One region of the Amedibacillus sp. YH-ame6 genome, then DNA from elsewhere that is predicted to be linked to it. Evidence: riboswitches for the same ligand, from Rfam matches in the RefSeq annotation. Region 1 holds a riboswitch; the other holds the start of a gene.
What was found. A riboswitch is a leader RNA that binds a small molecule or an ion and turns the genes downstream of it on or off. The one in region 1 is predicted to bind ZMP and ZTP.
Positions count from the first base shown of each region.

Region 2: another riboswitch for ZMP and ZTP. It lies ahead of ACWG0P_RS09700 (phosphoribosylaminoimidazolecarboxamide formyltransferase); the one in region 1 lies ahead of pflB (formate C-acetyltransferase).

Region 1 is NZ_JBSPEZ010000015.1:21,329-25,769, forward strand. Features, by position in the region: gene ACWG0P_RS10395 (ABC transporter ATP-binding protein) at 1-575, shown strand, start outside; gene ACWG0P_RS10400 (alpha/beta fold hydrolase) at 680-1,531, shown strand; gene ACWG0P_RS10405 (hypothetical protein) at 1,519-1,902, shown strand; gene ACWG0P_RS10410 (helix-turn-helix domain-containing protein) at 1,948-2,394, shown strand; ZMP/ZTP riboswitch at 2,500-2,580, shown strand; gene pflB (formate C-acetyltransferase) at 2,703-4,441, shown strand, end outside.
Region 2 is NZ_JBSPEZ010000013.1:49,641-54,081, forward strand. Features, by position in the region: gene ACWG0P_RS09685 (DHHW family protein) at 1-402, opposite strand, end outside; gene ACWG0P_RS09690 (MBOAT family O-acyltransferase) at 413-1,657, opposite strand; gene ACWG0P_RS09695 (DUF4358 domain-containing protein) at 1,807-2,262, opposite strand; ZMP/ZTP riboswitch at 2,421-2,500, shown strand; gene ACWG0P_RS09700 (phosphoribosylaminoimidazolecarboxamide formyltransferase) at 2,543-3,715, shown strand; gene pepD (beta-Ala-His dipeptidase) at 3,811-4,441, shown strand, end outside.

The DNA of each region.
Region 1 (4,441 bases):
AATCTGGAGCAGGGAAAACAACATTGTTATCGTTGTTATCACAACTAACAAAACCTACCACAGGCAAAATTATCTATAATAAAAAAGATATTAAAGAAGTTGATCAATATGAATATCGTAGCAAGTATGTAGGGGTTGTATTTCAAAATTTTAACTTGTTACCTAATTTAAGTGCGGTAGAGAATGTTATGCTATCCATGGATATCGCAGGTATTAAACGAACAGATCGAAAAGAGTATGCAATGGAACTCTTGCGTAAAGTAGGACTCGAAGATGATGAAGCAAATCGCAGAATATTAAAATTATCGGGTGGTCAACAACAACGTGTAGCAATCGCTAGAGCATTATCTTATGAGCCAGAAATCATCTTAGCAGATGAACCTACAGGGAATTTAGATGAAGATACACAAAATGAAATTATGGACATATTCAAACAGTTGGCGTATGAAGAGCAAAAATGTATTATCCTTGTGACGCATTCTCCTGTTATCGCAAATAGTGCAGATCAAGTATATGAATTGTATACTCAAAAAAGCGTAAAGAAGAAGCCAGTTCAATTTCATAAAAAAGCATAGACGAAAAGGAACATGAATGATGTTCCTTTTTGATACTTGAAAATCCTTACTTCATCTGTTAAAATAAAAATATATTGTCACGAAGTAGTGACAGGGTGATGAATATGATAAAGTATAAAGTGAAAGCTGGGAACGAATATTTACAAACATTTGCATCAAAAACAAAGAACGATATGGTGTTGTTATTTTTACATGGAGGACCAGGAAGTGGTGCTTGGCCTTTGATTATGCATGAGGCAATGCAAAAGCTATGTGATAAGTATCGTTGTGTGTTTTATGATCAAAGAGGATGTGGACTTTCGTATTATGATTTAAAACAAGGGATTTCATTTGAAGAATGCATGCAAGATGTAGTTTGTGTTGCCAAAGATATTAGAGAACGTTTTCCTTGTAAATCTTTGTTGTTATGTGGGGAAGATTTATCAGGCTTTCTTGCGCTTCAAACACAACATCATTATGCGGATGTATTTGATGGTATGATTTTGATGAATCCTATTTTGTTGTTGACGAGTGAGGCATCCGATACGTTTTATCAAATGTTAAAACATAGTGCTTTGGAAAAAGGAAGCAATGAACTGAAAAAGTTTGTAACTATTCTAGAAGATCAAACACCTGTACAATTTTTTCAAAATCAACATGTGAATCAATGGATACATTCTGATAAAAACACATCTGTTGCATTGCGTCATATCGCAGCTATTTCTAGTTGGTTATTTGATCATCCAAGTGAAGAAGCATTACATGATGTTACCGTGCCTACTTTATTAATGCAGGGAAGTGATGATGTGATTGCGAAAGAGGGATATATTATTGATACCTTAGTAAGAATGAAGAATCCTTTCCTTGTTTATGAATCCTTTCCATATAGTGGATGCAAAATCTATGAAGATCAACCACTACAGTTTTTAGAACGTATCGATAAATTCTTGAAAGAAGAATTTTTATGGAACTTATAGTCATTGGCTGTTTTGGACAACGTTCCTCTTATATATTAGCTACAAAGATAGGCAAGCTTGAAGGAAATGAATCCGTATATGTAGATTCACTTTCTAATATCTTGGAAACATATGAACAATTGGCGAATACATATGAATGTTGTGTCGCCTATGGTTCTATTTCTATGATAGATTCGCGATATAATGTAAGGATGTATGATTTACAGCATAGGATATCACAAATATGGGTAGCGCCACAAGCACAATATATGATGCATCGTATTTCAACGTCTTTTGTTGGAAGCGATATTGTACCTCATATGATAGATCAAAGAGTATTTGGTATCATGGATGCCCAAGCACTATGGGAAGCAATCGTAAAAACAAGATAAGGAATCCTTAGGGCGAAGAATAGCACATGCTATTAGGAGTAAACTATGGTGGATTTGAATGAAGTGTTAACGTTTAGTGAAGCAGCAGAGAAATGGGGATTTTCTGATGGTAATACACTACGTAAGGCAGTAGAAAGAAATAAGTTTGAAGCTCATGAACTTCGTAAAAGTGGGAATGTATGGTTGACGACTTATAAAGCAATGATTCGTGTGTTTGGACAACCAGCAAATATCGTATATACCATTTATTACGCAGATATTATTAAAATAGCAGCACAATATAAAAATGAGGATTTTAATTTTCAAAAAGATACGCAAGTTATGTATGAACAAGCTATTTCGACGATGCGTAATGGAGGACAAGTGGCAATTGTGGAGAGTAAACAACATCCACATCTCATTGCGCGTATCTTTACGAACAAAGATGAATTGGAAGAATGGTTTCACTATTTATTCAAACGGTTAAAAAGCAAACGTAAAAATAGAGTTTAATTCCATGAAAATAAACATGCTTTATTTACAGAGTATATGAAAAGAAATGTAATTAAATTCATGAAGAAAAGGTGTTGACGATTGCATTTAATAATGGTAAATTATAAGTAGTTATATGACTGACGGAAGTGGAATTGACCACAGGGAGTATAATGTTAAGCAGAGCCGACCGTCTGGGCAGAAGAGTCCAGTATGTGTTAGGCTCTTTCTTTATATAGATTTGTAAGAATTGCAAGGCGTTTGCTTTGCATGAAAAAACAAATCAAAGTATAATATAGACGTTATAAGACTAGGAGGAAAGCAGAACAATGACAACAAACAATCGTAATGAATGGCAAGGCTTTGAAGGTCGTATTTGGAAAGAAGAAGTGAACGTACGTGACTTCATTCAAAACAACTACAAACCATATGATGGGGATGAATCATTCTTAGCAGATCCAAGTGAGGCTACAAACAAATTATGGGGTGAACTTCAAAAGTTACAAAAAGAAGAACGCGCTAAGGGTGGCGTTTTAGATATGGAGACAGACATCGTATCTTCTTTAACTTCTTATGGTCCAGGGTATATTAGTGAGGCAATGAAAGAGTTAGAAACGATCGTTGGTTTACAAACAGATAAACCATTGAAACGTGCATTTATGCCTTATGGTGGTATCAAAATGAGTGAAGAAGCATGTACTACGTATGGTTATGAACCAAGTGCAAAACTACATGAAATTTTCCATGAATATCATAAGACTCATAACGATGCAGTTTTCCAATGTTATACACCAGAAATGCGTCAAGCTCGTAAATATAAAATTGTTACAGGACTTCCTGATACGTATGGCCGTGGTCGTATTGTAGGGGATTATCGTCGTATTGCTTTATATGGTATTGATTATCTTGTGGAACAGAAACAAGCTGATTTAGCAAACTGTGGATGTGGAACAATGATGGATGATATCATTCGTCAACGTGAAGAATTGGCAGAACAAATCAAAGCATTAAAGGGTATGAAAGAAATGGCTGCTCTTTATGGATTTGATATCAGCAAACCTGCAGCAAATGCAAAAGAAGCAATGCAGTGGACATACTTTGGATATCTTGCGGCTATCAAAACACAAAATGGTGCTGCAATGTCTATTGGACGTGTATCTACATTCTTAGATATTTATATCGAACGTGATCTTGCAAGTGGAACATTAACGGAAAGTGAAGCACAAGAAATGGTGGATCACATGACCATGAAATTCCGTATGGTAAAATTCGCACGTATTCCTTCTTACAACGAATTGTTCTCTGGAGATCCAGTTTGGGCAACTTTAGATGTTGCTGGGTTAGGTATGGATGGACGTCACATGGTTACGAAAAGTGACTATCGTTTCCTTCATACATTGGAAAATATGGGTCCTTCACCAGAACCAAATCTAACGGTATTATATTCTTCTCATTTACCAGAAGCATTTAAAAATTATGCATCTCGTATTTCTATCGAGACAAGTTCTGTACAATATGAAAATGATGATGTAATGCGTCCAGTATGGGGAGATGACTATGCCGTTTGTTGTTGTGTAAGTGCGACACAGACGGGGAAAGAAATGCAGTTCTTTGGAGCTCGTGCAAACCTTGCGAAATGTTTATTATATGCCATCAATGGTGGTATGGATGAAAAAGCAAAAGTACAAGTTGGTCCACAATATACACCAATTACATCAGAATATCTAGATTACGATGAAGTTATGCAAAAATACGATATCATGATGGAATGGTTGGTCGACTTGTATGTAAATATCTTGAACTTGATTCAATATATGCATGATAAATATTACTATGAAGCTAGTCAAATGGCATTGATTGATACTGCTGTACGTAGAACATTTGCGACTGGTATTGCAGGATTCTCTCATGTTGTAGATTCTATTAGTGCAATTAAATACGCAAAAGTAAAAACGATCCGTGATGAAAGCGGACTAGTCATTGATTATGAAACAGAAGGGGATTATCCACGTTATGGTAATGATGATGATCGCGCGGATGATATCGCTGTTTGGTTGTTGAAGACATT
Region 2 (4,441 bases), on a different contig from region 1:
ATATATAGGAATATCCTGATTGTGTGCGAAGGTATTAAGTACCTTTATGTTTTGTTTCCAAATGCTTTCATCTAGACGTTGTTGTTGGTTTAGTAAATAAGAATCTTTACCAAAGTATACATCATGAATGGAAGAGTAACCCAAAGCATAATCTTGAAATGTATTCAAACTGACCAAAGAATCTCGAAATAGAAATTGATCATTAAAGGCATCTTCACTCTTCTTTTGAAATGACTTATCCCATATGGATGTATTAGAAAGAGAAGGCATTTTCGATAAATATCGATTTTCTAAATCTGAAAAGGATTTCTCTGGAGTTACTAAAAACATACATAAAGGCACACTTAAAAAAAGTAAAAATATGCATATCGTCATATGTTGTACAATTCTTTGTGCTTTCATAGAGACCTCCTTAGAAACGGAAATATAAAAATGGATTGTAAATATCTGATGCCATTCGAGAAGTGCATAACAAGAGAAGTAACATCGTTATAAATAGTGTTATATATAAGATGTAGGACTTGTTTTTCAAACGCACATAAATCTTATGTACTAGTGGAGTACAACCTACTAACGCAAAGACGATAAGCAGTATTTGTGTATTCCATAAATAAAGTGTGAAAGCATCCATCAAACCTTGACTTTTAAATCCGATAAACACTTGCATATAAGATACTGCAGAAGCAATATCCTCACAGGCAAATAGAATCCATCCAAAAGCGATGATGATAAAGAAGTAAAGTCTAGATAAGAATGCATGTGAATGTAACCATTTCCCAATACCATATTTTTCAAGAATAATGAAAATCCCACAGTACAATCCCCATAAGACAAAATTCCAACTAGCTCCATGCCATAACCCCGTTAGAAACCAAACGACTAGTAAGTTACCTATCGTTTTAGACATTCCTTTACGATTACCACCAAGTGGAATATACACATATTCACGAAACCAAGTGCCTAGGGTCATATGCCATCTTCTCCAAAACTCACTCATGCTCTTTGAAATATAAGGGTAATTGAAGTTTTCAGGAAAATGAAATCCAAACATCTTACCAAGCCCGACTGCCATATCACTATACCCACTAAAATCATAATATAACTGTAGTAAGAATGCGAGTATACCAATCCAAGAGGTAAGCATGCTCATTTGGGACAAAGAGGAAACTTGATTCCAAATAGAACCCAAAGGATTGGCAAGGAGTACTTTCTTAGATAATCCACAGATAAATCTTTGGATTCCTTCATAGAACAAAGAAGAAGACGTTGTTCTATTCGTAATCTGCAAAGAGATATCACGATAACGTACAATAGGACCCGCAATCAATTGAGGAAAGAAGGTTACATACATTCCAAAATTCATGAAATTTGTTTGTGGTAAAGTTTCTTTGCGGTAAATATCAATTGGGTAGGTTAAGGTTTGGAAGGTATAAAAGGAAATACCAATTGGCAAAGCAATCTGCATAATATCCAAGGTTCCCGTTTGAAGCAGGCTGGATATATTCCAAAGGAAGAAATTGAAATATTTAAAGAAAGCTAACAATGCAATATTGAAGATTACGGAGGCAATGACATATGTTTTTGCCTTCTGTTTTGAATCAAGATTTCGATAGACAAGTTTACCAATTTGGAAATTTACCAAAATTGATACTAGCATTACTATAATATATACAGGTTCTTGCCAGCCATAAAAAAACAAGCTAACAACAAAAAGGCATCCATTACGATACCTTTTTGGTAAAACATAGTACATAAGTAACACGAGTGGTAAATATGCAAATAAAAATAGTAAACTTGAGAATAACATTAGAAGTCTTTCTTTAATTCCTTCATAATATCTTCAGCTTTTTCAGCGATTACGATAATGAAATAGTTTCCACTTTCATATTCTTGACGATTTTTTACCAATTCATATTGATCAGGCAAATAAGTAGACCATGTATCTTCATTTGTTTTCATACGTTGATCTAGGGCTTTTTTAATTACATCTTTTTTTCCATCTTTCGCTTCTATCATAATGATTTCTGTAGCTTGTACATTCATCATAGGAATTGCGATAGCATATTGTTCTACATCCGCTACATCAATTTGAAACAAGTCTTTTAAAACTTGATCATCTACTTCCATAGTCGCAGGCAATTCATCTGCCTTACTTTCTAAAACAGTACTTACTGCTTTCTTTACATCAACATCATTTCCTTTGCTGGAACATCCACTTAAACATAACATTCCAACGACAAAACATAACAATATTTTTTTCATAGTATCCTCCATACTTAAGATGTCTATATTTTAACATGGTTATACTTCTTAGGCTACTATACAATTATAAAAACAAGGAGATTATATAAGGGATAGAAAAAAATAGCATATTAGATATCAGAATTCATTGACCTTGTAATATTTGTGGTATAAAATAAAAGCAGTTATACGACTGACGGAAGTGGAATTGACCACATGAAGTATAATCGTAAGTGAGCCGACCGTCTGGGTGAAGAGTCCAGGAATGTCGGCTCTTTTTCTATGGAAAGGAAGAATTTATATGAAAGAAATGGAATTAAAGTACGGTTGTAATCCAAATCAAAAACCTGCAAGAATTTATACGAAGAATAATGATTTACCAATTCAAATTTTAAATGGAAAAGCAGGGTATATCAATTTGTTGGATGCTTTGAATAGTTGGCAATTGGTAAAGGAATTAAAAGAAGCTACGGGTTTACCAGCAGCCGCAAGCTTTAAACATGTGTCTCCTGCAGGAGCTGCTGTTTACGTGCCAATGGATGAAACTTTGAAACAGATCTATTTTGTGGATGGAGTGGAGTGTACACCAATGGCTAGCGCATACATGCGAGCTCGTGGAAGTGATCGTATGTCTAGTTATGGAGATTTTGCGGCACTTAGTGATGAGTGTGATGAAGCATGTGCAACCTATTTGGCTAGAGAGGTTAGCGATGGCGTGATTGCACCTTCATATTCAAAAGAAGCACTTGAAATCCTTAAGAAAAAGAAGAAAGGGAACTATTTGGTAATACAAATAGATCCAAGCTATGTTCCAGAAGAAATCGAACGTAAAGATGTATTTGGAGTTACTTTTGAACAAGGAAGAAATAATGTGTCCATCAATGAAGACCTATTAAAAGAATTACCTACTAAGAACAAAGTGTTGAGTGAAGGTGCTAAACGAGATTTAATGATAGCACTTATTACATTGAAATACACTCAATCTAATTCCGTTTGTTATGTAAAAGATGGACAAGCTATAGGCATTGGTGCGGGTCAACAATCCCGTGTACACTGTACTAGACTTGCTGGAAATAAAGCAGATAATTGGTATTTACGTCAACATGAAAAAGTATTATCTCTTCCATTTGTAGAAGGCATACGAAGAGCAGATCGTGACAATACCATTGATGTATATATATCGGATGATTATGAAGATGTACTTGCGGAAGGGACTTGGCAAAATTTCTTTATGCATAAACCAGACGTATTTACAAAAGAAGAAAAGAAGGCTTGGTTATCTACACTTACCGATGTATCTTTAGGTTCTGATGCATTCTTCCCATTTGGAGATAATATCGAACGTGCACATCGCAGTGGAGTATGTTATATTGCGCAAGCAGGTGGATCCATTCGTGATGACAATGTAATTGAAACATGTGATAAATATGATATAGCGATGGCGTTTACGCACCTTCGTTTATTTCATCATTAATTTAGAAAAAGTGGGTTTCCACTTTTTCTTTTGCGAAATACTTAGTAAACATAAGGGAATGTGGTAAAATAATTTCATATGGAGGTTATTTATTTATGAAAAATGTTTTGGATCATACGCTGGCACATCAGCGATACTTTGAAGAAATGACAAGAATCCCACATGGTTCTTTTCAGGAAGGTGCGTATGCGAAGTATTTGGTTGCGTTCGCAAAAGAACATCAACTTGCCTATAAACATGATGAGATGAACAACGTGATTATTTATAAAGATGCTTCAAATGGATATGAAGATCATCCTGCACTGATTTTACAAGCACATACGGATATGGTATGTGAAAAGAATAAAGATACAGAATTTGATTTTTATAAGGATGCTTTACAACTTGTGATAGAAGATGGCTTTTTGAAAGCGAAGGGGACAACATTAGGCGCGGATGATGGAACTGGTGTTGCTTATATGTTAGCCATACTTGAAGATAAAGAGGCAAAACATCCTGCACTTGAATGTATCTTTACCGTACAAGAAGAGGTAGGCTTATTTGGTGCTATGGCAATCAAAAAAGAAGATATTCACGCAAAGAGAATGATCAACTTAGATGATGGTGGAGAGAGTGCTACTTGTACAACGAGTGCTGGGGGAGTAAATGTTATATTGAAAAAAGAACGTATCTTGGTTCCTGTTAGTACACAAGGATATTCCTTAGAAGTAAAGGGTTTGTTTGGTG